One region of the Desulfosporosinus sp. SYSU MS00001 genome, then DNA from elsewhere that is predicted to be linked to it. Evidence: riboswitches for the same ligand, from Rfam matches in the RefSeq annotation. Region 1 holds a riboswitch; each other region holds the start of a gene.
The links. A riboswitch is a leader RNA that binds a small molecule or an ion and turns the genes downstream of it on or off. The one in region 1 is predicted to bind cyclic di-GMP.
Positions count from the first base shown of each region.

Region 2: another riboswitch for cyclic di-GMP. It lies ahead of ACPUYX_RS18575 (response regulator); the one in region 1 lies ahead of ACPUYX_RS11980 (alpha/beta fold hydrolase).
Region 3: another riboswitch for cyclic di-GMP. It lies ahead of ACPUYX_RS16605 (HD-GYP domain-containing protein); the one in region 1 lies ahead of ACPUYX_RS11980 (alpha/beta fold hydrolase).

Region 1 is NZ_JBNFTW010000006.1:1,127-11,653, forward strand. It holds gene ACPUYX_RS11960 (NADPH-dependent FMN reductase) at 1-318, opposite strand, end outside; gene ACPUYX_RS11965 (hypothetical protein) at 546-911, opposite strand; gene ACPUYX_RS11970 (Ig-like domain-containing protein) at 1,941-3,731, opposite strand; gene ACPUYX_RS11975 (hypothetical protein) at 3,872-4,606, opposite strand; gene ACPUYX_RS11980 (alpha/beta fold hydrolase) at 4,677-9,146, opposite strand; cyclic di-GMP riboswitch class I at 9,228-9,316, opposite strand; tRNA gene ACPUYX_RS11985 (tRNA-Lys) at 9,989-10,064, opposite strand; gene pepV (dipeptidase PepV) at 10,175-10,527, opposite strand, start outside.
Region 2 is NZ_JBNFTW010000013.1:10,176-20,702, forward strand. It holds gene ACPUYX_RS18560 (efflux RND transporter permease subunit) at 1-2,810, shown strand, start outside; gene ACPUYX_RS18565 (efflux RND transporter periplasmic adaptor subunit) at 2,800-4,029, shown strand; gene ACPUYX_RS18570 (hypothetical protein) at 4,373-4,621, shown strand; gene ACPUYX_RS18575 (response regulator) at 4,687-5,067, opposite strand; cyclic di-GMP riboswitch class I at 5,201-5,288, opposite strand; gene ACPUYX_RS18580 (DUF4405 domain-containing protein) at 5,617-6,603, opposite strand; gene ACPUYX_RS18585 (YqeG family HAD IIIA-type phosphatase) at 6,977-7,507, shown strand; gene aroE (shikimate dehydrogenase) at 7,606-8,436, shown strand; gene ACPUYX_RS18595 (prepilin-type N-terminal cleavage/methylation domain-containing protein) at 8,458-8,892, shown strand; gene aroC (chorismate synthase) at 8,981-10,129, shown strand; gene ACPUYX_RS18605 (shikimate kinase) at 10,157-10,527, shown strand, end outside.
Region 3 is NZ_JBNFTW010000010.1:63,838-74,364, reverse strand. It holds gene ACPUYX_RS16625 (glycosyltransferase family 39 protein) at 1-1,407, opposite strand, end outside; gene ACPUYX_RS16620 (response regulator) at 1,523-1,930, opposite strand; gene ACPUYX_RS16615 (divergent polysaccharide deacetylase family protein) at 2,241-3,059, shown strand; gene ACPUYX_RS16610 (GerAB/ArcD/ProY family transporter) at 3,202-4,311, shown strand; gene ACPUYX_RS16605 (HD-GYP domain-containing protein) at 4,267-5,364, opposite strand; cyclic di-GMP riboswitch class I at 5,453-5,536, opposite strand; gene ACPUYX_RS16600 (D-alanyl-D-alanine carboxypeptidase family protein) at 5,870-7,105, shown strand; gene ACPUYX_RS16595 (CBS domain-containing protein) at 7,295-7,756, opposite strand; gene ACPUYX_RS16590 (MFS transporter) at 7,822-9,483, opposite strand; gene ACPUYX_RS16585 (hypothetical protein) at 9,562-9,723, opposite strand; gene ACPUYX_RS16580 (hypothetical protein) at 9,943-10,080, opposite strand; gene ACPUYX_RS16575 (NAD(P)-binding protein) at 10,326-10,527, opposite strand, start outside.

The sequences.
Region 1 (10,527 bases):
ACCGCTTAATGGCAAATCATTTCCCCTGGAAGCCCAATCCAAAGCATTTTTCAAAACCGGGGGAATGGAATAATTGTACTCGGGAGTTGATATTAGAATAGCATCTGCCTCAGCAACTTTTCTTTTAAAATCCAATACTGTTTGAGGTACACCTTCCGCCTCAACATCTTCATTAAAAAACGGGATTGGAGATAAATCCACTATTTCCAAAGTGGCCCATTCGGGAAGCAGCTCAGCTGCTGCATGTAAGGCTGCCAAATTATAGGACTTTTCTCGCAGGCTTCCAGTTAACCCAATAATCTTTATCATTTTAGTCATTAAAAGCCCTCCCCTTTTAGTATTACATAATATGTAGGCATTGTTGCAAAAGTCAGTATACTTTAAACATTCAACATTTTTGGTATATTTCCTTCTCCTTAAAAAAATAATTTTGACAATTATAAATCTTTAAAATTAAAAAGTTAAGCCGAACTTAACTTGTCTGGCTTAACTTATACGAAACATCGCCTATGTTTAACATAAGAATTAAATTGTTCTCCGCCGAATTATGAAGATATCCTTCTTTCCCAATCCATACCATGGTTATATTGTACGGATTGAGCTTTTATCTTGGATCTCGCTCGCTCTCCACTCACCCTCTCTCTAGCTCGTTTATATTTATAGCTGTGTCCCAGATCCATTGCCTCCTGGGCTTCGAATGGGGATTCGACTCTTAAAGTACTGAGATAAAAGACGAGAGATCCTATAACGGCTGAGACGATCGCTAAAACATAATAAATCGTCGCAAGATATAAATTGAAACTATCGTCAAAGGTATAAATTTGTCCTGGATTAAACATCAAGTTTCTGGAATAGGCAAATCCGTAGAACATTAAAGAAGCAATATAACAAACGACTGTAACTTTGGGCATTATTACACCTCCGCCTCAATAACTGGTCTTCGCCGATCAAGGAAGGAAATACAGCGACTACACTATTAAGAACCTAGTCATTTTTCAAGATAGCAGATTCCTTTTATTCAGGGATGTGTCTATGTATTAGATAATATATTAAGAAAATAAAGAGACCTATAATACATTACACTTTAGCACAATATACTAGTACATTTATTTGGCTTTTGTTCGAACCTATGTTCTTATTATACCTCTATCTTAAATGAATAGCAACAATTTCTATCCACGTAATCCCCACAAAACTATACTATTGATATAGATATCCTCCTATCCTCCTGTCCTTTTCTTGAAACAAAATGATTTAACGGCATAATTATTCAGTGTTGAACCTTGCTTGCTGCAAATAAAAAACAAACGTCCGAAAAACCAAACGCTTTTTTAAACCTATTGAAATTCAAATGTGCAATCAGCATGGAGTAGGACTGATCGAATAAACTTATAAAAGATGCCCACGATGAAACAATAAATCCTCAGCAAAGGAAAAAGTCTATATTTTGGGGAGAAATCCAGAGAGTATATGATATATTTTCTCCCCTCTAAAATTCACACAAAATCCTCTTCCCTTTTGTGTATTTATTTGTGTATTTATTTATTTACTCTTAAAGGTGCGCCCCCCCTATCAAAAAACCCATCAAACCTTCCGTCAGAGGGAATAAAAAAATCTTAGGCCGCTCTATCAACGTTACACACTCAATGTGTGTTTCGCCGTAAAGGTGATAATTATACTCGAAAATGTTATTTTACGCAAAGGTTAGACCCCCTTAAGAAAGGGGGGCGTTTTGGTTGCGGGATAACTACTTCTCTTGCAGCAATCGGGGTAACTACTCCATTATCCACTGTTGCTATATTATTATCACCATTCATCCAGATAAGGTCCTGGTTCGTTACATTTGTCGGTTCAATAGTTGCCTTCAGTGTTCCTGTTGATCTGCCCGCTTCTAATGTCATTGGAGACTGATCGAGGGATACACCTGTTTCTTCTATATTTTATGGTGCTACTTCATTTGATGGTACTGGTTCATTCACTACCACTTTACATATTGCTGTCTTTCCGTTTTTGGTTGTTACAGTAATTACCACTTCACCTGAAGCAATCGGGGTAACAACTCCATTGTTAACTGTTGCAATCTTATCATCACTACTTGTCCATATAGGATCCTGGTTCGTTGCATTTGTCGGTTCAATAGTTGCCTTCAGTGTTCCCGTTGGTCCGCCCGCTTCTAATGTCATTACAGACTGATCGAGCAATACACCAGTTTCTTCTATGGTCGCCGATACTTCCTTTGATGGTGCTGCTTCATTTGTTGGCACTACTTCATTTGATGGCACTAATTCATTTGATGGTACTGCCTCATTTGATGGTACTGCCCCATTTGATGGTACTGCTCCATTTGATGGTACTGCTCCATTTGATGGTACTGCTCCATTTGATGGTACTGCCTCATTTACTGTTACAGTACATGTTGCTGTCTTGCCATCTTTTGTTCTTGCAGTAATAGTTGCCTTACCCGCAGAAATCCCCTTAACAACACCTTCTTCATCAACAGTTGCTACGGAACTATCCGAAGATTGGAATGTGATATTATCTTCTGCAATTATTGTGCTTGTAGCATCCGAATCTTGAAGATTTACTAAAGTATTATGAGTTTCTCCTATATTAAGATTATATGAGGTACTATCCAAGGCAATACTCTGTACTGCATTTTCCTTCAAAGTATTTGGAATACTTAAATCAATCATAAATATGTATGAATTTTCGTAATTATCTTTACTTCTTTCTAACCATACAATCTTATTTCCTGAAATACTGGGATTTTGACATTCCCTAATAGTTGAATAAAGTATATCTAATTTTGAAGTTGAAATATCGTACATACAAATATCGTTAGTTCCATCAAATTTAATATCTAACCAAGTTACTTTATCGCCATCGAGCGAAATTTTTTCTACATTTGCACTTACATCTGCAATTTTTTTCGTAGATCCATCTAACAGATTATATAAGTATATTTCTTTTCCAACTTTATTTCCCTTAAGCCATACAATAAAATTATCGCTGATAACCGGTGATGTATGATCAGAATTATCAGTTGTCAGTTGTACTTCTTTACTTGATTTAGCTGAAGAAATTTCATTCATAGAAATATTCCAATTGCTATCTTCAGCACTTTCCTTATCCTGCCATACTACTTTATTCCCACCTATTCTTGGATTTATCTGATTAGGTGAGTTACTTCGGGATACTGTTCTTATCTTTTTGGTTTGCAGGTCATATACGCGTACATAATGATTATCTTTATAAGTATACTCCCAGGCTATTTTATCACCCGAAATTACCGGATTCGATTGGAGTATGGAAGCGCCTTGTTTTAGTGAAGTAATTGGGGTTTCAATTCCTGTAGTTATATCATAATAATAAATATCTGCAGACAACCCATTTCTATAGTCCTCCCAAACTATCTTATCTTTATTAATCATAGGATTTTTTTGGTTTTCTTTATCCGATGTGATTTGTTTTTCTTCTTTTGTCCCCAAGTCATACAAATAAATATCAGCATTTCCGCTTCTATAATCTGTCCATACTATTCTATTGCATGCTATACTTGGCGTGTCCTTAATACTATTGGCTAACGCAATAGGTCTTGCCGACACAGACTCGATTGAACCATTATCTAGAGCATAGGAAGAATTTACATAATAAGAACCCGAAATTACAAGTGAACTTATAATTATCCCTAATAACTTTTTGCTTAGATTATTAAAAATACTTTTATTCATATAATTCACCCTTTCATGATTTTAATTCAAATTAAATCTATTTGTTCGCACCCCCTAAGATTCCCGAAATTAGCAAAAGAATAAAAAACGTCTGCTTGATGTCTAATAATAAATTGTAAGTTTACTTATTCGAAACATTATTAAAAGTCATCTAAGGAAAAACTAATTCTGTTATTACTAGGAAAAATATTTAGCAGATATGTTTTAGCATAATATTTGATAATTACATTTAGTGCTGTTGCCTTAGTTTTTAAACTAGCGTCTTTTTTGATTTCGGCATTATAATTAGTATTTAAATACTCTATACTATCGTTAATAACATCATTTCTTGATTTTGTGCAAACAACAGAATTATTTGTCCAGTCATATATAATATAGCTATCGTAATTTATCTGGTATATGACTTCTGTATAATTATTCCTATTTTCCGCAATAATTTTATTTTTTTTAAAGCTGGTAGGATATCCACTATCGATACTATAGGCAAATACCCCGTTTTTTAGAAGGCTCTTATAAATTGTGCCATAGTTTCCCTTTTGTTTGATATATTGATTTATTTTCAATAAATTATGAACTGGTGAATGCCTGTAATAGTCAAATAATATACTGCCAAATAACGAATTAATTGTCCAACTAAATAAAATTAAGAATGCTATACCAATAAATGAACTCGATGTGGTGAAAAAGTTCCCACTTTTTAAGATTGCTTTATTGAACAGAGAAATTATTACCGTAGAAAGAACTATTCCTAAAGGATAATAGATCGAAGGAAAAAATTGAGCTACAGTTGGAAAAAGATCAAATGACATTAATGTAAAATAAACAAAAGTGAAAAATAGTATTATTAATACATTTAGCAATATTTTAAGCCTCATATTAGGCCCCCTTAGATAACCTGTAATGATAAGTCTACCTATTCTGATAGACTTATCATTACGTCCTTTATCAATTATTAATATAATCAATAACTTTATTAATTGTTTCAATACGATGTTGATTTTGTGAATGAAAATTATTTTGAACCCAATGGCCAAATATAGTGTCAATTGTCATAGATGTTTTATTTACTGGAACAAGCCCGGTTCTTTCTTCATCAGATGGAAATCGTATGCCAAATTGACTCTGATTGTTCACGACATTATCGCCACCAATCATCGTAAAGTCAAAAACTATATCATCACGATGACCATATTTTGCATAGAATCCCTCCGCAATACTATTTCTAAAGTTTGTGAAATTACTCGAATCCAAATTCACATCAAACGACAATGTTTTATCTTTTAGATCATCTGGTAAAAATTCGGGACCAACATCATCATAGCCGGCAATAAAATAATATTTATCGCCAGGTGAATTTTCAATTTTCGTCTGATCTGTTTGATGTGTAACCGCATAATTTCCTTTTGCGTTGTAATACCACTTCTCAGAGCTTTCAAAACCCGTGCCGCCATAAATTTTAGCTGAAGGATCAAGATCAACATCACACGGAATAAATAGAGGGGTCCATTCTGAAAGATCAGCTTCTCCACTTCCCCAATGAGGTGTGTCTATAGTAATTAGTTTATTGACATTGTCTGAACCACCTAGATTTTCAATATAGTAACGAGATACTAATCCTCCCATACTGTGTGCAATTATATTAAATTTTGCATTATGAGTAAGCTGATCATTAATTGTGGGATAAATGTAGCCAGCAAGATCGTCATCAGACATATGGTTTAATAAACTTTCAATATAACCTTTGAATTTTTCTGCATTTAAATATACCATATCCTGATTGGGGTAATTGAATGCAAATAAATTCTTATTAGGTTTATAACCTTTCCATTCTAATTCATAGCCAATATTCTCTTGTAACGTTTTGCTCCCATCACTATTAACTATATTGGTTATTTCTTGTGCCTTATAATCTGTAAATGACCAAGTTCCCGAAGAGTCTAAATCACTTCCATATTCGTTATTTAAATTATGTCCATATGCGTACAGATTGGTTTGTACTCCGAAACATGCGTAAGTGTTATCAGTTCTTCCGTGCAATAGCATAACCGGTGTTTTGAATGGTATTAATGGATTTAGATCTTTACTATCATTATATCCGTCTCCATCTGTATCAGCATTGGCTGGGTTGGATTTAAATGAATAAACCTTAATAGTGGTTGGGTCTGGTAAGAAAGGCATGTCTATTACTAGATCTGTCGGTTCACATGTTAAAAGTTCTTGAGAATCTGGTATCCCATCACTATCCGAATCAGTTGATAAATCTGTCGCTTCCGGAGCTTTGAGCAATTTGACGTTTTCCAAGTTTGCTAAGCAGATCCAGTATCCATCATTTACAGTACTAGCGATTTTATCTTTTAATGTATCCAGCAAATCCGAAAAGTCGCTATAAATATCTCCGAAAATACCATTTGTATCAATATATAAGTTCTCATAATCTGCTTGATCATATGGATCACCAATTACCGATACTATGATATTATCAGACTTAAGCTTAGAAATTTCTTCATCCATTGATGGGATTCCAAAGTTATTATTCACTTTATAGTTAGCATCTGTTACAAGAATAATAAACTTTGTGGCATTTGTTCTAAAGCTCATTTGTCTGGTAGTCTCCAATGCATCAACTGCACATTCAGGGGTATCTCCGCCTCCGGAAGCTCCAAGTTTACTTAATTCATCTTTAAATTTATCAACATCCGTATACCACTCATCTTTAACATCTTTGTGAACTTTAGTAGAATCAAGACCGTCGCATGTAATGTCTTTATAATCCACCAATCCTAAATGTAGAGATACTTTGGCGCTATTTAAGTTCGTAACAAAACTTGCTATATTATTTTTAACATTTTCAATATTATCTCCCATAGAACCTGTTGTATCTACGCAAAATACTATATCAGCCTGACCGTTGACCGTACCATCATTACTACCCATGTCAGCAAATATCTTTTTTACGTTTATAACCATATACCTGCTAAAATGGGTTACTTCTGCAGAAAGTGAATTGTTTATGGGATCAATTGTCGTTTTTACTTGGTTCATTTTCCCTTCATCATCAAGCCAGAATATACTGTAATTGTTTATATAAGAATCTGACAGTTGATTTTTATCTAGAGTAAATGTAATAGTAGCATGGTCAAATTTCTTATCAAAATGTACGTCAATTGGATGTCCAACGATTGCACGATTATTAACTAACAACGGATCGTTAATATCATCATTTACGATAATGTCATTATTAATATCTCCTGCAGATGTAATTGAAATATCCGGTTTAACAGGATTATCGTCAGTTAATAGGCCTACAGAATAACGACTTAAATCTACTTTTTGCGTAGTTTTTTCTAAAGAGTCAATGGTACCATTACCATCAGTATCTTGCATTAGCGGATCAAAGCCTAGTTTGATTTCGCTACCGTCACTTAGTTGGTCACCATCAGTATCTGTCATGAGCGGATTGGTTTTATACACATTGATTTCATCATTATCACTTAATCCATCACCATCAGTATCTGATTTAAATGGGTTAGTGTTATTTAAATACTCATTTAGATTATTTAATCCATCACTATCAAAATCTTCTAATGCATCACTAGTTCCATTATCATTGCTGTCAGTTTTAGTTGGATCCGTACCTAAAACTGACACTTCATAGCCATCCGGTAGTCCATCATTGTCAGTATCCGGATTATTAGGATCAGAGGCGATTTTTTTCTCATAATCGTCAGGCAACCCATCATTATCGCTATCTGTCTGGCCTGCTGATACTATACCATCTATAACAAAACTACTAACCTCATTGGACTCTACTATTGAATTGTCATTTTTTATTGCCTGTAACTTATATTTATATACCCCTGAAGCATTCAATTGTATGTCTTTGTAAGAATTCTCAACAATATTACCGGCAATTGCTGAATAAGTGCTGCTATTTATTTTTCTTAAAACAGTATATTCCTTATAACAATCGACCTTATCCCAGCTTAGTAAAATGGATCCTCCTGATTCACTTATTGAAAGAAATGGGTTGTTTGAAGTTGGGGATGTGCTGCCTCCATAACCACCACTGCTAACACTTAATACTGTAATTTTTCTGGAAATTGTCTTCGTTACATCACCAATTTGGGCTTCAACAGTAACAGTATAGTCTCCAGCTGTATTTGGTAAAGTCCAAGTATTTGTTGCCCCACTCTTATTAGCTAATGTACCTCCAGTTGCAGACCAGGCAAATGTAACATCACTTTTGTTCGATTTAACTTCTAACGATACTTGTGTGCTCGGATTAAAATTTGATAGGGAGGATTGTGAATTATTTACCCAATTTAGAGTTAATGAATTACTATTAATATTTTTTAACGAATTGACTATATCATCCGAAACTACAGCTTTACCTCCCAGAATATAAACAGTACTAATATTATCTTTAATGGTGCATAAATAGTTTGATACATTGGAAGGTATATTTGTATCAACCAAAAGTAACGAACTGTTAGCCTGAGCTGCCATAACACCACCTGCTAAAGCATCAGGAAAATTAAGTCCTGTGGCTAAGAATAAGTGATTATTATCTGTTTTTAAACCTTGAGCTACAGCTATTGCTGTCTCGTATCGATCATTACCCCAATAACGAGTTGGATTCATATTGTATTCTTTCAAACTTTCTTCTAACCTTTCAGAGATAACCGCCTTTCCGCCAATTATATAAGTAGAAGTTACATTCAAATCTTGTAATGCTTTTAAAGTCTCTGTAGGTAATTCATTTGTTTCTGTTAGAAGGATGGGCACATCATTGTAAGCCGCCCAACTGGATACAGCTAAAGCATCTGGGAAATTTTCTCCGTAGGCTAATACTGCTTTTCCATTGCTGAAGCCTAGTTCCTGAGCTATTAATGACGCGGTGTCGTACCGATCTACTCCACCTAGTCTTTTCACATCACGACCTTTATCCTTTAATTCACTTTCTACCGTTTCGGGTATTACTACTGGCCCCCCTAAAATGTAAATCTTTTGAGGGTTAAGTCGGATAATTTCCGCCTCAGTATCCTTATTTAAACTAGTTCCATCTGTTAACAACAACGGCGCGTTGAGCTTATGCGCAAGAGGAACCCCTGCTAACGCATCTGGAAAATCATTTCCTCTTGCCAGTATTACTGTTCCTGATCCTTGAGGATACATTTGCTTTGATATTGCAATTGCTGTTTGATACCGATCATTGCCTGCTATCCTTTCAATTTTAGTTTCTTTTGTTACCGCTACATTCTTTCCATCATTTTGAACTTGATCTGCAAAAGCAGGCGAAATTGTCCACGGAATCATCAAAATGCACAAAACAACAGCGATAATTTGTTGAAAAGAACCATGAATCCCACCCTTTTTTTTAAATGTTTTACTCTTTTTTAGTACCATTCCTCTCATCCTTTCTTCTCTTGAATATCTCATTGTTTTGAGTTTTCTACTATCCAATTAATTTGAACGCAAAAAAATAAGACCGCCTAATTTAGCAGTCGAACTATCATAGCACCCAACAGTACCGTAGACTTCCAACTTTGCGTCCCAACTTTTCAGTTGGTTTGCCCAGGTTCACAGTTATTTAAATGTTCACAATTTACTCACAATCTAGGTATAACTATAATATTTAATAGCGAACATTGTCTACCATTTTTATCCAACATGTTTTTCTGAATAAATCCAATTTATTGAATTTTGAGCATGTTTCTGCACACTTTTTGTTTCTTTCGACTGCGAAATTTTTCAATTATATTAAATTAACCACAGGTCATAACTAAACCTCAAGGTATCCATTGTATGTAATCAGATCATAAAGAGCCGCGGTCAGTCCCTAAAGCATTTGAAAAAATAATTAATTTTAGGATAAATAACGCGATACGTTATTGGTTAACACCACTCCGCAAAGGTCGCGTTGGCACCAAAAACCGAAAAAGCCCCTCACAACGATTCGTAGATGATTCTGTCAATGTAGATCCCTTAAATCACAATATTGATATTCCGGTGCTTGCTCGCATTCAATTCCATGAGTGCCGACATAAAAGCCGCTCAAAAACTTGAATCTTTATTTCAACGCAAAAAGAGCATAAAAAGAACAGGCTTGAATGCCTGTTTTTCTTTCCTCCATAGGTATTGTTAAGTTTATTGGGGATTCTTTTGGTCATACGTCCCAAAATGTCCCCAAACGCCAGTTTAATACATTAACTGTATAAATCAAAAACCCGCAATTGCTTGCGGGAGTAAAGCCTATTTGGTGCGCCACCGCGGGATCGAACCGCGGACCTGCCGATTAAGAGTCGGATGCTCTACCAGCTGAGCTAGTGGCGCAATAACAACAATAATTAGTATACTCATGTTCCTAATGATAGTCAAGCTTTTTTTTAAAACTAGTTTTGTTTATCCCATACCTACCCTTTTCAATCCGCTTTCGCTTTATCTTAGCAATGCTCAGGGTCACTTGCGATATTTAAGATCGCCTGGGCATAAACTTTGGTCGTTAACAGCACGTTATTGATAGAAATATATTCATCAGCACAATGTATCACTTCAGGTTCACCTGGGAAAACAGGACCAAAAGCCACGCCCTGAGGGAGCGCTTTAGCATACGTTCCTCCGCCAATAGCAAAAGCGTATGGTTCGAGACCAGTTACATCTGCATAGGCTTTCAACAGTGATTTCACTAGTTCACTATCCTTGGGAACATGATGAGCTTTTTGATGGCTAAGAATTTCTAAAGTAAATCCCTCACCCCGAATAATTTTTTCGATCGGCTGCAAAACATCTTCTTGCT
Region 2 (10,527 bases), on a different contig from region 1:
TTAAAATGTCTGCGGACATGAATACTGCTTATTTGGATGTCCAAAAAGCTATTGATGGTATTTCCAATACACTCCCGGCAAATGCCGATAAACCTGTTTTATTTAAGATGGACACCAACGCAATTCCAATCTTGCTGCTTTCTGTCAAAGGAGATAAGGTTGGTAGTGACGAGCTTTATAATGAATCAGATATCATCAAGCAGAAAATAGAGAAAATCCCGGGAGTAGGTAATGTTACGATCAGCGGCGGAGAAAAGAAAGAGTTAATGATTAAACTCGATAAATCCGCTGTGGAATATTATGGCATAACCGTTAACACGTTAATCAACAAATTAAATTCCGTAAATATAAACATTCCTGGCGGAGAGCTAAAACAGGATAATGTTGATCAATCAGTCAGAGTTATTGGGCAATTTCAGAATATCGAGGATGCCCAAAATTTGATGGTTCCTACGGCAAATGGAGGAACCGTACGTCTGGGCAATATTGCCCAAATTAGTCTTGAAGAACCGGAAGCGACGTCATTGGCACGGTTCAACGGACAGAAAACAATGACAATAATTGTAGGCAAACAAAGTGATGCCAATGTCGTTGAAGTAGCTAATAGTGTAAAAAATGAATTAGAGACCATTAAAAAGACCATTCCCGCAGGTATACAGATGGATACCGCCTTTGACACGACTACATTTATTACAGACTCATTAACGGAGGTAAAACACAACCTTATTGAAGGGATTATCGTTACGGCTTTGGTGTTGTTTGCGTTTTTCCGCAGTTTCAGATCGTCCCTGGTAGTTCTGGTTGCCATACCGACATCCCTGATTGCTACCTTTTTCATGATGTATAAGCTTAATTTTACATTGAATATGATGTCTTTAATGGGGTTATCTCTAGTTGTCGGTACCCTGGTTGATGATTCTATCGTTGTAATCGAAAGTATTCAAAGACATCTGACGATGGGTAAAGGGCTGGTTCGAGCAGCAATTGATGGCCGAATGGAAGTTGGAATGGCTGCCATAGCTATCAGTCTCTGTGATATTGTTATTTTTGCTCCTATATCTATGATGTCAGGGATGATTGGTCAGTATTTCAAAGAATTTGGCTTGACAATAGTTGTAGCTACGTTATTTTCTCTTTTGGTATCCTTTACGATTACCCCAATGCTTTCGTCAAGGTTATTAAAAACAGAGAAAAAGCAAGTGACTCCCGAATATAAAAAGGACAGCCTTTTTGGTAAAGTCACTCAAAAATATCGGGAAACACTCGTTTGGGCGCTTGAACACAGAAAAAGAGTACTGATTGTAGGAATTGCTGGGGTAATCCTAAGTATTGCTCTTGTTCCTATGGGAATATTGAAAACGGAATTTGTACCGACTACCGATCAAAGCAGTTTTACCGTCAATATGGAGCTCGCTCCAGGTTCGACTTTGGAGCAGACCAGCAGCAAGGTCACTCAGCTGGAAAACTATTTACACAATACCAAAGAGGTAAAAAGTTATTTTTCAATGATCGGTCAAAGTGGGCAATCGAACACGGACAAATCAGTCGCCCAGATATATGTTAATTTAGTCCCTAAAAACTCTCGTCAAAAAACTCAAAGCCAAGTTGCCGGTGAGGTTCGCAGCTTTGGGAAAAGCATGACCGGAGTGGATTTTGATGTTGAAGAGTCTCAAAGCGGAGGCGGAGCATCGAAGCCTATTTCAATCAGTATTAAAGGAGATGATCAGGCTACCCTTGCGACTCTGTCCAAGCAAGTTGAAACTATCGTCAAATCGGTTCCCGGTGTTATAGATGTTGGTAATAGTGCCGATGTCAAAAGCAGTGAATTAAGAGTGACGATGGACAGTATAGCTGCCGCACAGGCGGGAATCTCCACTTCGGATGTAGGCAGTACGATCAGGATGGCCTTGCAGGGTACAAAAGTGGGAGTCTACAGATCCAATGACTCGGAAAATGATATAACACTTAAATTTATGGATGGACAAATAAAAAATGTCGATGACATCAAATCCATAAAGATTACCAATCAGGCGGGAGTACAAATTCCTTTAAGCCAAGTTGCAGCAGTTGTGAGAGGAGAGAGTGAACCATCTCTGTCCAGAGAGGATAAGCAAGACGTTGTTACTGTTGATGCTAACCTTCAAGGAAGAGTTCTTGGTGAGGTCACCAGGGATATTCAAACGAAACTTAGTTCTGTAACCTTGCCTTCAGGATATAGCATAAGTTATGGTGCAAGTCAGAAGAATATGGCCGATTCCTTCAGCTCTCTTGGCCTAGCCTTAGGTGCTTCCTTGGCGCTGGTATATATGATCTTAGTAGTTCTCTATGAATCGTTTTTGACCCCAGCGATCAGAATGGTTTCTCTTCCCTGTGCTATTATTGGAGCGCTTCCTTTGCTGGCCTTAACCGGGCAAACGTTAAATATGATGTCTTTTATCGGTTTGATTATGCTGGAGGGGCTGTCATCCAAAAACGGAACATTGTTAATAGACTATACGAATACCTTAATGCACAAAGGTATGAGCTTAAAAGAAGCCCTGATTGAATCGGGTACAACAAGACTAAGACCAATTATTATGACCAGTGCAACCATGATTGTTTCCATGCTGCCTGTTGCTCTTTCCATTGGTGAAGGAAGCGAGATGAAACAAAGTATGGCTATTGTAATCATCGGAGGCATGATCATGTCTACGCTCCTTTCACCCATTATTTTGCCGGTAGTTTATACTTTAATGGATGATTTAAAGCATCGTATTTCAAAGAAAAGAAAAACAATAAATACCGGGGAGGTTCCACAAATTGAAATTTAATCTTAGTAGGATCAGGCAGATTAAGAAACGTACTATAATTATCGGTCTATTGGTAGTAGCCGCTGCCTTGGGGGGGAATTATGCTCTAAAGCATAAAAAAGTTGAAACTCCAGCGGTTACTGTAAAAAACGTAAAAACTCAAAAGGTCGCCGTTGGTTCTTTGTCGACTATGGTTGATTACGCCAGTAAATTTGATCCTGTTCAGGAAGTACAGGTTTTTCCCAAGACCGGTGGAAGAGTTTCAAGTTTAAATGTTGATATTGGTTCTAAGGTAACCAGCGGACAGGTTCTCTTTACGATTGATGCGTCGGATCTTCAAGCTCAGCTGCAAATACAACAACAGGCCTTAGCCGTGGCAGAGGAAAACTTGGCAAAAACACGCTTGACCTCACAACAAACCTTAGAGAAATCTCAGATCAGTTATAATGATGCTCAAACTGATTATAATAATGCAAAAGCTTTATACGATGGGGGAGCTGTTTCTAAACAGGATTTAGACAGCGCCAAAACAAAATATGATAATGCTGCTATAGAGTTAAAGGCTGCTCAAGATGATTTAGCAGTGTCAGCAGCAGAAGCACAAGTAGAACAAGCGAAAGCAAGTGTCAATGCTGCTCAGATCCAGCTTGATAATCTAACCGTAGTATCCCCTATCTCGGGAGTAGTTTCTGCTAAAGACGTTAAAGTCGGAGGAATGGTCAGCAGCCAATCAGGTTCGGTTACGGTTATTGATTCCAGTAGTATGGTGGCTGAAATTAGTGTTCCGGATATTGTTATCGGTAAAATAAAGGTAGACCAAACTGTACCTGTGAGCATAAATGCCATGAAGGACAAAAAGGTCTCGGGAGTCATTACTACGATCAGCCCTAACTCGGATGCGAAGGACAATTCGTATTTAGTGAAAGTAAAAATTGACAATTCACAGAGTGGTTTAACTGCAGGTATGTTTATTAAAATATCGCTGCCGGCTGAAACTGAAAGTAATATATTGCTCGTTCCCAATGAAGCCCTCAGCATAGAGAATAATGTAAATTATCTTTATGCAGTTGTTAATGGAAAAGTTAAGAAAATAGCTGTCACGGTTGGTATTTCTGACAATAAAAATACGGAAGTCAAAGGAAATATCACAAAGGGTATGGAGGTAGTTACAGAAGGACAGAGCTTTTTAAATGAGGGAGAAAAGGTGGATATTGTCGAAGGAAGTAGTAAGTCGGAATAAAGTCTCTAGATGTTAAGAAGTAGGTTATAGGCGAGATAATAATAAGAGCCCCCTGGACATTAGATTGTTGTCTAGGGGGCTCTTAATGTTGACTGTAATTATTTTTACCTACGTGCTGGCAAACGGGAGTCTAAGGGGTGAAATAGAGCCTGGTTGAAACTTCTTGCTGGTTGGGCTAAATAATAGTGACTTCAGGACAAATATATGGTATAGTACCTTTAGTGATAGTATTCACAATCACAAATAATAATTATAATTGTGAATTATGTGACAAAGTGTTTCTTTTGGTACTTATAAGCAACCTAAACGCTTATTAAGTTATATTTTAAAGGGGGAATTTAAAATGTGTCCATATAGTAATGAAGGGATGAATGTCAACGGTTCGTATTATTATTGTGATGCTGCGGCTCTGGGTATAAAGCTAAGCGCAAAGGAATTAGTAGATATAGGCTGTACCGTGACGCAAAGGAAAACGTGCAAGAGTTTAATGGAAATGACTCTTGGGTACGCGATGCTTCCAGATCCTGTTGAGAAAAATACAAAAGTAATTATTGATTTCAATAGAGACAGCAAAAAACTTTGTGCGAAATAAATTTATAACTGCAGTGTGCGCATAGCTAAAGCCCTCACAGATGAGGGCTTTAGCTATGGCCAACCTTACTGACGATGTCCGTTCAATAATAAGTTATCAACTGCAATGCTGAGCTCCTCCAAATCAAAAGGCTTAGTCATGACATAATCGATACCGCCATTATGAAGTATTTCATTGATCTCTTGTTGATCCGTATAAGCTGACATTAAAATGACACGAATGTTCGGATTGTAACGATGTAATTGTTCGCGAAGCTCTAAGCCATTCAGACCAGGCATCTTGATGTCGGATATTATTAGGTCGGGCAATTGCTCTTTCGCTAATGACAATGCTTCAATTCCTGAAGTAGCAGTCAATACGGTGTACCCTTTCGAAGAAAAAAGAGCATTCAGAAGACTTCGAATTCCAAGATTGTCATCAACGATTAGTAAAGAACCTTGACTCAAGCAAATCCATCTCTCTTTCCATAGTTTTCCTAACATATGTATTGGAATTATGGTATTTATATGACCCAATAAGCCAAAATAACGGCTTCTGAAATTAAAAATGTAAGCAACAAAAGGCTGCTTACACTTCTTAGTTTGCAGCTAGGCTGTCATATTCCCGATGGAAGTTAGACCCTTTAGCTTTGCGTCTCGCTCTTTCGAACAATTTGCCCTAAATATACAATATGTTGATTTCGAGAAAATCAGAACATTTCTTATATTATAAGACAAATTTTAACAAATTACAACATAATTTAAAACCTTTAGCCAAAATACGTTAATCCATAACTAGTATGATAAAATTTGCAAAGGTTGTTACTATTGCACAATCTGCAATGGTATTTGCTTAAGTGTTTTTAAGTATTAATAAAAAAAGCCCAAAAGGCGTAATGATGTGTCAAAACGCGTCCTCTCAGGCTAATTTTCTGTATGCATATTTCTTTCGATTGTCGTTTTGCAGCGGCTCCTTGTTTAACGACGCTGCCTTCGTACGAGCTACAATGGATCTGCTTATGCTCGGAAACCTGTTCCATGAAAGCCTCTATGACGATGGTTCTGAAATGTCCTATCATTAAATTGATCACTGTTTCTGTGATTTTCTTCCTGCGAATTTGGTATTGAATAGCTATCGTTATTGCTATTATTACTGTTATTGTAATTGTATTCTTGTCCCTGATCTATTGTGGTGTCACTTGAAGTTTGACCATATAAGTTTTGATATTCTGTCATAGCTGCTTGCATTTGGGTTTCCCCTCTATTACATCCCGGGCTTAAAAGAGGGCAATGCTTATTACAACCTGTACAAAACAGGTTTCCAAGATAATCGGACAAACTAGGGTGATTAACTCCTGGAGTGTTGTCATAGGCCTGGTTTGAATTTGGTCGATCTCCCTGAGTTAGGTTGCCTTCGCTGGGGGGATTAAGGGAATTTCGCATTGATACTGTTGGAGGGCTCGTGGGATTACTTAACGATTTATTAGATCCTAGTAGATTACGGTCAAATATAATACCTAGAATTAATCCTATTCCTAGAGCTAGTACTAGTTTTCTTTTGCCATATGCAAGCATACTGCCTAAGGAGGCAGATAAATACTTTCGATGCAATACAATATGTATGGATATTAATCCTAGACAAAAATATGAAACTGATTTATGAACTGATACTAGAAAATCAGAATTTCCACTTAATTCAACTGGAAAAATTACTCGAGAAATAAGAATACCGGTTATGACTATAATGCTGACACAAAGGAATAATCCAATATTAATTAAGAATATACATAGTCGTTTCTTTGCTGATACTCCTCTGAATTGGAATTTAAAGATGTTTTTAATCCACGTCAAGTTTACAAAGAGGTGAAGGATAAAGAGAGTGATGGCCAAGACCCCTGCAAATTCGTGGAAAACCAGTCCGGTATCAAAAGGATTTAATAAAAGTAAGTAAATAATGATCATAGTAAAATCAAGAGCTATTTTTAATGATGGTTTACAATTCAATGAACTCACTTCCTTAAAAGATTTTATTCAGTCAATGTTATGTGCCTTTGTAATAACTATAAAGGGTCTCCCTGAAATTAATCTGAATAAAACCAAGATTATAATCTAAAGAAGTCTAGTACTCTGATTCACTCAGGAATAGCTCATTTTCTCATTCGTTTGTTGCCAAAAAGTGCAAAGGGGAAACCATTTTCTACAAAAGTATTGTACCTAACTGGTATGTTCTTATTCATAATTGGCACGATCTGTGTGGATTAGAACGGGTTTGCGAAAAGTTCTACACGAATACAACTTCAAATTAATACCCTCTTGACTTGCTTGAAGCGTATTACCTAAGGTATAATTATGAAAAGTTCTATACTTGGAGGGTTCAATGTTTGACTATTTTCGACCAACACTTCAAGCTCCTTCCATAGATCTCATTGTTGTTGAGCAACTTGTTCGAGATGGAATTAAGGGGCTCATTATCGATTTAGACAATACTATGACACCTTGGAATGATGTCGAAGTGGGTCCAAAGGTTAGAGAGTGGTTTATCAAAGTCAAGGCGGCTGGCATTTCTGCCTGCGTCGTGTCAAATAATAAGAAGAGACAACGCGTGGCAGTTGTTGCGGAACGGTTAGGAATTCCTTTTGTTTTTGGAGCGACAAAGCCGCGCAGAAGGGCTTTCCGTGCGGGATTAGAATTGTTAGGTACAGGGCAGAATGACACAGCTGTTATAGGCGATCAGTTATTCACAGATATTTTAGGCGGAAATCGGCTCGGCCTCTATACGATTCTTGTGACCCCTATTAATGATCGTGAATTTATTGGAACGCGGATTATGCGGCGGATGGAAAAGGTCCTTGTTTGGCTGATGAAACATTTTGCCCCTGCGAAACCGTATAGTCCTAAAATACATTAAGAATTATAACAACAAGGGAATGGGTCAGCCATTCCTTTTTCACTATTGTGATGACTCATTGTCAATAATTATTAAAACTTTGATAAGGGATGGATGCTATGGAAAAACATTTTGCTGTGATTGGGAACCCCATTGGGCATTCTTATTCGCCGGCAATGCATAATGCGGGCTATAAATATCTGGGTATTGATGCGCAATACCATCGTTTTCAAGTGCCCCCTGATCGTTTGGACGAAGCTGTCAAAGGGTTGTGTGCCCTAGGTTTTAGCGGCTGGAATGTTACACTTCCTCATAAGGAGACTATTATTCCGCATCTCGATATCCTTACGCCCCAGGCCAAGCGAGCCGGTGCCGTGAATACCGTAAAGATTCTCGATGGGGAAAAGATAGGTCATAATACGGATGGGGACGGATTTATCTGTTCCATCGAGAGTGAGCTTGGGGAATTTACGGACAAAAGGGCAGTTGTTCTAGGTGCCGGAGGAGCTTCGAAAGGGATCGCTTTAGCTCTCGCAGCCAAAGGTATGCACGTACATATTCTTAATCGAACACCTGAAAAAGCGGCAGAGCTAGTTAGAATTCTAGATTCTAAAGGCGGTAAGGGAAGTTTTGGCGAATTTAAGCCGGGAGATTGGCTGGAGGACGTTGACCTATTAGTTCAGACAACCTCCTTGGGTTTACGTGGCGAACCATTTCCCTTTTCACTGGAAGGCCTTTGTCCAAAGGCCTTGGCCGTCGATATCATCGTAACCGTTCAGAGAACCTCTTTTCTGCAAGAAGCTAATAAGTTGGGATGTCGTGTCTTAGATGGAACTGGCATGCTTCTCCATCAAGGAGCATTGGCTTGGGAATTTTGGCTGGGCGGACAGGCGCCAATTGAGGTTATGCTTAAAGGCCTGGAAGATCAGATGCAGCGGGAGAGGTTATAAAAAAACAAAAGGAAGAGAACCATGTCACAGACAGGGGACAGAGAGTACGGATTTACTCTTCTGGAAATGTTATTGGTATTGACACTCTTGGCAGGAGCAGGCTATGCACTGCTCGTCAAGCTTCCCAATCGATGGGAGCAGGATCGACTATCCCTTGTGACAACTCAATTATTAGAAGAGATTCGGGATGCCCGACAGGCTGCCCTGGCTGAAAATGATTGGTATCAAGTTAAGTTTTACACTCAAGGTGAACATCATTATCAGATTTTCAAAGAGGGGACTAGAATCGAAGACATTTCTTTGCTGAAGGGCATCCGATTTCTCGGACAGCCGGACAATCTTTTATTTAATGCTTCTGGCAGAAGCGCAGGAACAACTATTAGTTTAACTAACTCTTTTGGAGAGCGTCGAAGTGTTGTCGTTGCCCCAGTAGGGATGAGAATTCGAGAAAAGTGAACTCGTTCAACTAAAATTTATTATCTTGAGTAACATTTTCTATATTAAGTCAGCAAATTTTTTAGTTTAGCAGAGGGAAGGGATTAGAGTGCGTTTTTTAACCGCAGGGGAATCTCATGGTCAAAAGCTGATAGGGATAATTGAAGGACTTCCCTCAGGTATGAAGATTTCCAAAGAAATAGTCGATCGGGCTTTGAAAGAACGGCAGCAAGGTCCGGGACGCGGGGGAAGGATGGCTATTGAACAGGATCAAGTCCATTTTATTTCTGGAGTACGGGGCGGATTGAGCACTGGCGCTCCTCTGGCCATGGAAATTTTGAACCGGGATTGGGAAAACTGGGAGAAAATCATGACCTGGGAGGAAAAGGCAGATTTAGAAAGCCGAAGAGTGATGACTCCTCGGCCAGGTCATGCGGATTTGACAGGGGCTTTAAAATATCGTACAGAAGTAAGGAACATCCTGGAAAGGGCGAGCGCTCGCGAAACAGCAATGAGAGTGGCAATCGGGAGTATTGTAAGGCAAGGCTTGTCCCAATTAGGAGTGGAAATTAGGGGGCGGGTGACCGCTGTAAGTGGTGTTCATGCTGAATTATCGGAGGATGCTGAGTATTGGCAGCGTGTTCAGCAATCAGAGTGGTCGGTGGGAGACCCTGTGGCCGAACGCCTAATGGGGGAACGTCTTCAGGCAGCTCGTGAGGAAGGAGAATCCTTAGGAGGCTTGTTAGAAGTCCAAGTTCTTCATCTTCCGGCAGGGCTGGGTTCTCATGTACAATGGGATCGTAAACTCGACGGAAGATTAGCTCAAGCTGTTCTTTCTGTACAAGCTATTAAAGGAGTCTCTTTTGGTATAGGTTTTGATGCCGGAGAAAAAATGGGTTCCTTGGTGCATGATCCAATAGGATATCGGCCGGGTCAAGGGTTCTACAGGGAGTCAAACCATGCCGGAGGAATTGAGGGAGGGATGAGCAACGGAGAGGCGATTGTCCTCCATGCTGTCATGAAACCAATTCCTACTCTTTATAAACCGCTGAATTCTGTTCATCTTGAAACAAAGGAAATCGTCAAAGCAAGTGTGGAGCGCTCTGATGTTTGTGCAGTTCCGGCCGCTTTGGTGGTTTTGGAACATGTTGTTGCTTGGGTCATAGCAGAAGCAATTTTGGAAAAATTTCCCGCAGATAGTTTTCCAGAGTTAGAAGCCTCTTGGCAGACTTATCAAGAATATCTAAAGAATATTTAAAATTACAGGGAGAGAGGAAGAAGCTCCATGAGGAACATCGTTCTCATTGGATTTATGGGAACCGGCAAAAGTACAGTTGGCCGGCGCTTAGCTCAGGCACTGGCATGGAATTTTGTCGATACGGATGCTGAAATCGGAGAAGTAACAGAATTAAGTGTGAGTGAAATCTTTCGGCGTTATGGAGAGACCCGCTTTCGGTCTGAAGAAAAGATCGTCGTCGCAAGACTGTCTCAGGAGGATGAGCTAGTTATAGCTACCGGTGGGGGGACAGTATTGAATTCGTCAAATTGGGGTGTTCTGGCGGAAAATGGAGTTATCGTCAGTTTGTACGCCTCGCTGGACGTGATTCTCAATCGAATCGGCCATAAGAACGACCGCCCGCTTCTCAGAAGTACTCA
Region 3 (10,527 bases), on a different contig from region 1:
GATGCTGCCCAGGATTCCGAGGGAGATCGGCAAACTCCATCCGATTGTCTCTTTATAAGGCAAGAGGATATAGAGTTGAAAGACTGTTGTCCCCAGTATTCCTATGGGCAGCAGCCATTGTTTCCACCCCTCTCGGCTGCGATTCAAACCTAATAACTCAACCCATCCTGTGCCTGTTAAAGCAGCAATAGCCGGTGCCAACATGACTAAATAATATTGGTGAAAAAAGCCTGCGACACTGAAAAATCCCATCATCGGTATTAACCAAGCCAGCCAAAAAAGACTTTCCTTTTGCTTAACCGTCAATGGCTGTTTCCTGCGTATTCCAATGAACAAACCAAGTGCCGATAAGAGGGCAAACGGGAGCATCCAGCTGATTTGTCCTGATAATTCTGATTGAAACAAACGGAGTGGGCCTGCCGTACCAGTATTAAACATGCCTCCCCCGCCCCGATTACCTCCAGGCCCTCCATTTGCCAGACCACCTGGCGGATTGATGCCATCCGGAATTCCTCCATGACCATCTTGTGCTGAACGATCACCTTGCTTCAAGTTTTGCGTCCATTGGCCGTGTGTTTGGCTATCAGCAAAGCTTCTTTGGTTCCCTCCGCCAGGACCGCCTTGACCGGTCAGCCGGGAAACACCGTTATACCCAAACGCCAGTTCTAGAACAGAGTTCGTCTGACTGCTGCCGATATAGGGACGATCTGCCTGAGGAATACTGTCGACAATCAGGGCCCAAGAGAAGGATAAGGCGAGCATAACTGCAGTAGAAGCGGCTAAAACTTTTAGTTTCTTCTTCCAATTCACCTTAAAGGCCAGCCAAGAGAGGAGATAAAATGCAGGAAGAACCATATAAGCTTGAAGCATTTTAATATTAAAAGCGACACCAATAAGAGCAAAAGCTCCCAGGAAAAGTATGGTTTTGCTCTTGCGAACGGCTTTAAATAACAACGCCGTTGCCAACAAGAGGGTAAAGACCAGCATACTATCGACATTATTTGAACGGCTAACCGCTGCAGCAATCGGCGTACAGGCCATCACTAAAGCTGAAATTCTTGCTGCAGCCCGTCCGAAACTTGGTTTAATCAAGAAATATAGTAGTAATACCGAACCGACCCCTGCCAAAGCCTGAGGCAAAACTACGCTCCAACCATGAACTCCGAGGAGGGAAGCAAAAAGGGTCTGGATCCAAAAAGCTACTGGCGGCTTATCCACTGTAACAAATCCACCTGGATCGAAGGATGCAAAGAAGAAATTATGAAAGCTTTGGAGCATACTTGTTACTGCAGCCGTATAGTAAGCATTGGCGTATTGGTCTTTCCAAATGCCGTATATATTGAGAAACGCCGCAAGCAAGGCGGTCCCGATAAGAATCGTATCGATTCGTTTTCCCTTTAATTTCATGATTCTTACTCCTTTATAAATTTCTGATGCTGTTTACGTTTACTGTACCTACTATAACCTGTGTTTCTGAATTGCCTCTAAATGCAGGCTGAAAGTTTACTGAAATTTGGTCTATTTAAACAATCTCTTGAGTATCACTCCCATCCAATAAATGAGGAAATTGTTCATTAATTCTGCAATTGATTCTTGCCAATAAGTCTTCAAAACTAAATGGTTTTCCCAGATAATCATCAGCCTCCAGCAAACTATTTACCGAATCCTCATTCTTCTCTGTCAAGAAAATAATAGCTGTTTCACCTATTCTTTTTAGGGATGAACTTAGGTTTGAATCACCAACTTTTAATCCTACGAGGTCTATAAGGGCAACATGGGGCTGAAAAGACTTGGCAATTTTCAAAGCTTTCTTCTCATTCTGAGCAATACGAACAGTAAATCCTTCATATTTAAAACCCATCTCTAAAAACTCCAGAATATTTGGCTCGTCCGCAACTAATAAAATTTTAATATCTTCGGCTCTGTGCATTTTTGTCAACCTCCTTGAAGTTTAGAGAACTTTCTTCAATTATTAAGCGTTAAGCTGAATCTATAATGAATGTAAGCTGAAAGTTCAATGAAAATTGAATAGCAAATAATTCAAAAAAACTAAGCAGCCCTGTTCCGTTCAATCCCGAAACGAGGCTGCTTAGTTTTTCTGTTGGAATACCTTTCGGATTTTCTTACCTATGAATAAAACAAGAGCCATCTGAAGAATTCACTCTTTTTTCAAAGTTTATGTCTTACTCCGGGTATTAATCAATATATTCAAATAAGAAGCGAAACAGAGGTGTAAGGCTATGAATCACCGTAACATAATCTTAATCCCTCGACGTCCTATCGTATCACTTTCAATCTTAATTATTACAATCATGACAATTATAGGATTTATACGACATGCGGCTTCTTCAAATCGTCCCATATCAGTAGAGCCTGTCAGCGGTGAAATAGCTATTGTCATCGATGACTTCGGCATTGATAATCCTGGCACAAAACAGATGTTAGAATTAAACATTCCAATTACTGCTGCAATTATGCCTAATCTGCTCTATAGTAAAAAGGAAACAGAATTAATCCATGATCTTGGTTACGAAATTATTATTCACATGCCCATTGAAGCAAAGAACGGGCGTCGGGAATGGCTTGGACCTGGGGCTCTAACAACAAATTTGTCACCGCAAGAACTTCGAACACGCCTTGAAGAGAGTTATAAGCAAATTTCCTATGCAGTTGGGATAAGTAATCATATGGGATCAAAGGGCACAGAAAACCTTCAAGTTGTATCGGCAATAGTAGCGATGGCAAAAGAACATAGATTAGTAGTCTTGGACAGCAAGACAACTGAGTCGACCATTTTAGCTCGAGAAGCAAAAAATGCCGGTTTAGCAGCAGGTACTCGGGATATTTTCTTGGATAATTCTGCGGATCTGAATTCAATTAAAAAACAAATTAAACTTCTCATTTCCAAAGCAAAGATTTCCGGTAAAGCAATAGGTATCGGTCATGTCGGCCCTCAAGGGCCTAATACGGCACGGGCGATTAAGGAGATGCTTCCGGAAATTAAAGCTCAGGGAATTAAAATCGTCCCTTTAACAAAATTGCTTAAATCGCAGACCTGAATCGTTACGGGTACCGGCGAAGCCCTCTTAAATTAAGGATAATTGAAGGATTGACGGGTAAAACTATTGGATACCATGTTTGTTTTCAAAATTTGACACAACTGGTAAAGCAAACGTGAGAAGGTTCAAACGGGAAGGGACTATGGAAAGAATTTCAGCACACCAATTCATGACCTTAGGAGCATCTGTACTCATGGGCGGAACGTTCCTTCTCATTGCCACTTTTGTTACCGAAGCAGGCGGACGGGACGGTTGGATGTCTATTATGCCTGCCTTTGCATTAACAATTCCTTACGGTATTATGATACTTTCATTATCAGCCCGATACCCCGAAAAAAATTTGTTGGATATTTCGGGAATTATCTTTGGGAAATGGACTGAAAAAATTATAGGTTCTCTCTATATTGTAATATCCGGTTACTATGGCGGGTTACTCTTAGCTTTTATCGGAATTATTTACGAACAATCCATAATGCCCTTAGTGCCTCGTTGGGTCCTTTACCTTGGTGGTCTGCTGCTAGTATTCTATTTAGCATCTACTGGAATTGAAGTCTTTGCTCGCTTTTCTGAAGTCCTCCTGCCCGTCATCGTTGTGGCCTTAGTTTTTAACATTGTCCTAACATTTCCGCGCATTGAACAAAATGAACTTCTTCCTTTCTTTGAAAACGGAGTTAAACCCCTTTTATGGGGCGCTCTTAAAGTAATACCTTTTCCCATGGTCTATTCCATGTTCTTAGCAGGAATCATTACATTTCTGCCCCAGAACAATCAGCAAGAAATAAGCCAATTTAAGACGGGGATTTGGCGAGCAGCTTTTCTTGTAGGAATTTTAAATACCATCGTAGTTTTAAGTCAAATTCTTGTCTTTGGACCAAGAGAAACAATTCGTCTATCCTTTGGCATTCTTGAATTAGGTAAAATGGTAGAAATAAGCAGGACCGTGGCTGGTGTAGAATCCTTATTTATGGGAGTTTGGCTCGGTGCCTTAGTGATAAAATGTTGCGCTTTTTTTTACATGACCACTTGGGGATTAGAAACAGTTCTAAATTTAAAAGGAATAAAATGGCGGCTCCTATTAGGTGCTACATTTCTTGGAATCGCTTTCGGAGTTAAAAAGGGATTCTATTTAAGTACAAAACTTTCTTTTGTTGAAAGTTATCTTATTTTCCCTTTCGTTTTTGTTTGGATTCCCATCCTCTGGATAACCTCACATTGGAAGGTTAAACTCAACACGCCCAATAAAACGAGTTAAATCTTGCATTAAATCTACATATTGTGCCTTATTGAGAAACCGTCCTTTGTTATCTCTTAACAGACGAATCAAAGGCCGTGTAGGCATTTGCACGGGAACAGCCGCAACGACTCCTATTTCACCGGTATTGAGTGTTACAACTGCATTTTCCGGATATAAGATAAGGCTTTCACGAAAAGCTTTAACAACTGTAGGATTATAACCTTTTCCCGCCCCAGCAATGATCATCTCCAAAGCATAGTAAGGCGGCAAACCTTTTCGATAGGGTCTGTCAGCAGTTAATGCTTCGAATACATCGGTAACAGCTACAATTTGGGCATCGAGATGAATATCATCCTTTTTATACCCGCAAGGATAGCCAGTGCCATTCCAGCGTTCATGATGTTTAACGACTGTCTCTAATACACTTGGCAATACCCGAGAGTTTTTCAACATATCCGCGCCAAACTGTGGATGCTGCTTCATAAGAAGCAGCTCTTTCGCCGTCAAAGTTCCAGGTTTATTCAAAACTTCTTTAGGAATATTCAATTTACCCAAATCATGCAAAAGTGCTCCCAGAGTTAAATGCCTAAGTTTCTTCTCGCTATACCTCAAACGCCTGGCTGTCAACGTTGCTAAAATTGCTACGTTCAGACTATGCGCAAAAGTCCCATAATCATGATGTTTAAATTGTTCAACATCAAGTCGGACCAAATTCAAATTTAAATATACATTAATAGGTCTTAATTGTTTGATAATTGTTTCCACTAGATTAATTGTATGTTCTATCTGTTCTTGACTAATAAGTTTTGCCTCATGATAAATACTCCATAAAGAACCAACTAATTTAACATAGACATCCTTAGGAAAAGCTTTAACAACATTTGACGAACGATTTTCATCTTCTTTTCTCTCCCAAATAAAAACCTCCCTATTTTCAAGAAGATCTCGGATACCTTCTGTGATTGGTTGTCCTTTATGTAATAACAATACACCCACTTTATCAAATAAATCGGCATTCGCTGTCCTGCTCACTGCTAAATTCGTATGGACTTGCTTTAACAACCAATTCAAGAATTCTCCCTCCTCTTTATCTCCCTTAACCCTTCCTTATTATAAATAAAAAACGCCGAACTCAATGAACGGCGACACAGTTTCTTTGTTTGGTAACCCGGCTGTCTATCATCCTTTAGCTAGACCCGTGGCTTTGCGTCCTCAGCTCTCACTGAGTTTGCCTTTATCACTGAATGTTAAATTATCGATTATCTCCTTACATCATTAAACAGTTTTGTATCACTGAAAGGTAGTATATTATAAGATATGATAAAGTACAACATCATTTAACCATTATAACGTATTTTTATCATATTATTACATTATTTCTAAATTTGTGACAAACATCAAATTTAATTTGACATAATCTAAGTTTATGTGACCCATTTCACTTCCGTGGATATACTAATTACCTATTATAAACTTATGTCTAAAATAACTATTTTGCAAAGAAACCATTTGTCGAAACCGAACTCTTCCTGTAAAATTAAACTGTTCCTATTAATCTATTTAAGGAGGTTTTTTTATGTCTGGGACTCCGTCCACTTCCCCATCTCACAAGGTTTCGATGGTTCCCATCAAAGGAATTTTGGTTTTGCTCATTGTAATCTTAATTTGTGCTCTGGCTGTTGGTCGTTATAATGGCCCTCTGCCGGGTGTAGAAGCGAAACTAGCTACAACGTCCTCTTCATTGCCCGGTCATTTTTCGGTCACATTTCCCGAACAGGGTGAATCAGCTGTTGGCACAGAAAATTTAGGGGTCATAACGTCAACGCCAAACCAAACATCCGTACCAATTGCCAGCGTTACAAAAATTATGACTGCTTATTTAGTCTTAAAAGCTCATCCTTTACAACCTGGTCAAGACGGTCCCGCTTTAACTATGAGTGCTCAAGATTTCGCTGGTTATCAAAACGCTTTAAGCAACGGCTATTCATATTTAAAGATTGAAGAAGGGGAAACCCTCACTGAAAGGCAACTCCTGGAAGGTTTATTACTCCCTTCGGGAGACAATGTTGCCGATACCCTTGGCCGCTGGGTAGCCGGATCTGATGAAGCTTTTGTTGCTAAAATGAACGAAACCGCAAAATTGCTTGGCATGACTAAAACACACTATGCAGATGCCAGCGGTGTCAGCGAAACGACAGTCAGCACCGCTGTAGATCAAATAAAAATTGCCCAAGCAGCCATGCAAGACCCTGTTTTTCGTCAAATTGTTGCCATGCCGCAAGCGACTCTTCCTGTTGCCGGAACAGTCTACAATGTCAATAGTATGGTAGGAAAACATGGCATTACAGGCATTAAAACAGGATCCACAACAGCGGCAGGCGGTTGTTTTGTATCGGCAGCGCCCGTTGTAGTTGGCGATGAAACCCATTACATTATTGGTGCGGTCTTAGGGCAAATTACTCAGCAATCTCTCCAAAGTGCGCTCCAAGCAAATGTTGACATAATGGATCAAGTTCGCTCTCAATTCAAACTCTATACCTTAGACCAACCTGCCTCTGGTTATGGCGAACTTACAACAGCTTGGGACAGCAACAGTCCGTTAAAAGCGTCTAAGCCTGTAAAAATCTTCGGATATCCTGGAATGAAAGTCAACTATTCCATAGATATCCAAACTACTAAATTACCAATCACAGCCAACAGTAATAGCGCCGCTTTGAAAATCAAATCCGGTGAAGAAGTCCAATCTATTCCGCTTCAAAATTTACAACCCATAAATTCGCCCGGATTTTTATGGCGACTTATTCGTTTCTAATAAGGGAGTAATTGTCTTCCCTTTAAAGCTGCTTGAAATAAGTGTTTTCTGCAAAATCGTATTAAACCTTGGGTAGCTCCCTAGTTCGATAAAAGTTAATGTGCAACGACAAAAGCCCCCTACTTGGAACTGATAAGGACCAGTTTCAGGTTGGGGGCTCTATTATGTGAATGCTTTCTCGGGCTAATCTTATTTAATAAAGTTATTTACGATATAACGCACAATGTCTCCACGACTAATAATACCTACAAGTTTCCCCTGGGAAACAACAGGGACCTTCTTTATTTTCTTGTTACCTAAGACTTTGGCCACTTGATCCAGATCCTCTTCTGCTTCCACAGTTATGACCCGTTTAGTGGCGATTTCCATAACATTGCAATTCATGAGATTTTTAATTTTATCATCAAAGGTTTCCGTATCCACCCACGAAGCTGAATTAAAAGCGTCGATAAAGAATATCTTTGGATCCTGATAGCCAATATTTTTCATGATATCACCATCGCTGATAAAACCGATCGGTTCATTCTTAGCATTGATGACAGGAACGCCGCTGATCCGATGTTCCACAAAAGCCTGAAGGACCGTTTTTACTGAATCATAATTACTTACCGATACGACCTGCTTTACCATAGTTTCAAATGCTTTTGCCATAATTACCCCACCCCTTTAAAGTAATTGTTAATTTTATCGTAGTATTTATAAAAAAATTTCATTGACTATTGAAGAGGCTGAGTCGTTTTTCCTCGCATATAGGAAGCTACCGCCCCAATAACCGATAATACTGCAGAAATGTAAAAAGCAATTCGCAAACTTGACATGACTGCAGGAGCAATTAGTTTAGGAAAGAAGACCGTACCAAGAATCAGCTGTTGACTCGCCTGAGGCAAATTATGGAGAACAGCCGAAGGTAACAATTGGGCCATCGGATTATAACCTAAAAAGGCAGCAAACAAAGCTCCCGTCGGCGGCAGGCTGGCAACTGTTTGGGCGGCCGCTGCCGGAACTCCGGCACTGATAAGTCCTTGGTACATGGTGGCAGGCAAATGATGAGCTAAGCCAATGATCAAGATGCTGAAATACAATGTCATACTTAAAGCCGAGCCTGTATTTTGTAATGTAGCACGCATCCCGGAAGAAGCTCCCCGATGCTCGGGAGGAACAGTATTCATGATAGCCGTTGTATTAGGAGCAGCAAACATCCCCATTCCTATACCGGCAATCAGCAATATAATAACAAAGGGCAAATAACTGAAATTGGCCGGCAAAAGAGTTAATAATATAAAAGCAAGCGTTGATAATAGCATGCCAATTGTGGCAAAACCGCGAGCGCCGAAACGGTCCGAAAGAAAGCCGCTTATAGGTCCCATGACAAAAAAGCCTAACATCATAGGCAGCATATAAATCCCCGCCCACAAGGGTGTTTGCTCAAAACTATAGCCGTGGAGAGGAAGCCAAATTCCCTGGAGCCAGATGATCAGCATGAACTGTAATCCGCCTCGAGCTACTGATGATAAAAACAAACTAAGATTACCGGCTGCAAAAGCTCTGATTTTAAATAATTCTAAGCGAAACATAGGTGTCTCGGTAACAAGTTCGATATAAATAAAGCCTGCTAAAAGGACAACTCCAAGAATAATGCCGCCAATAACCCAAGGATTGCCCCAACCCATTTTCGATGCTCCATAGGGCATAATACCATAAGTCAACGCTAAGAGAAGGGCCGTTAAGCCAACGGCAAAGGTACCATTTCCTAACCAGTCGATCTTCTCTTTCCTCAACAATAAACCTGTATCCTTTAATTTAAGATAGGCCCATATTGTACCCGTAAGGCCGACAGGAACACTGACTAGAAAAACTAAACGCCATTGGATATCGGCTAAAAGGCCACCCAAGATTAACCCTACTAAGGAACCACCGATGCCAAGGATTTGATTCAGACCCATTGCCATTCCCCTTTGATTAGGAGGAAAGGCATCTGTAAGAATCGCAGTGCTGTTGGAGAACAGGAATCCTGAACCAACCCCTTGCAAAAGTCGAAAGAGAATTAATTCGGTTGCCCCGATGCTTCCCTTTCCCGGGGTTAGAGCGAGCAAGATTGAAGCTGCAGTAAAAATAGCGAAACCTAGATTATATAAGCGGGCACGGCCATATATATCGGATATTCTGCCAAAGGAAACAAGCAATGTAGCTGTCACCACTGTATACCCCATCAACAACCAGAGCAAATAAGCGGTGCTTGCAGGGGCCATGGGATTTATTTGGATTCCTCTAAAAATAGCCGGAAGCGAAATTAATACAATATTTCCGTTGAGCATCGCCATAAATACTCCAAGGGTTGTATTTGACAATGCAATCCATTTATAACGTGTGCTTTGCATAAACTGTGATCCTTCCCTAATAATATTCGCCGAGATTATCAGAAGCTTTTACTGATGGCGACCATCCGTTAAAGCTTACTAATCTTCAAGATTCATAACTGTCTTATTTTGTGCCTTTTTAAGCGTTGTCATTCTGTAAATATCAATCTTTTGAGCATTAGCAATAGTTGTCGTTTTCGTTTTCGTTTTCGTTTTCGTTTTCCTTTCTCTTTTCTCTTCAAAATAGCTTCCTCTCAACATTCTTCCGCTTGAAACAATTACGAAATTAATTGAGCTAGAGCTTTTGGCTACAAACCATTTATTTATAGTTTACGTCAACGTTATTTATTTTACAAATTATATTTTTTTGCTCTTGTGCCTATGGAAACCTAATTACATTACAAATAATTAGGGCCTAAAATCAATGCAGACTGCAAGCATTGCCAGCAGTCTGCAATATTTTAGATTTAAAACTCCGATTTAAAAGATTACTCCAAGTGCAATCAAAATAAGAACAGCAATGGCAATAATCCCTGCTCCGATGCAGCCGCCGCCATAACCATAGCCGCCGTAACCGCCATAACCGCCGAAGCCTCCAAAGCCTCCATATCCGTACATAATTTATCTCCTCTTTCTTTTTTTATTTTTTTAGAATACGATGCCCATAGCAATTAAAAGTAAGATAATTACCACAACAATTCCAATACCTGCTCCCCAACCAAAACCTGCTCCACCGCCAGCTGCTCCAAATGCCATTCTCTTTTCCTCCTTTCTTGAAACTTAATACACAATATGCCGTAATTCCATATTTTTCCACAATACTTTAAAATTCCTTTCCATCAAATCCGACTATCATTACGTACCTAAACTTCTTTCATTATTTGATAAGGCCGTAAGGCAAAACCTAATAGTTTCATGAGATTAATGTACGGATTTGTGATTAAGTTATTGGCTAATTCAGTATCAATAAGTCGTACTAGTCTATCCAACTTATTATTATCTAGTTTCTCTACCGCTCGGCGCAAAGCTAACGAATACTTATAGCTTTGCTTTAGGGGCTTAATT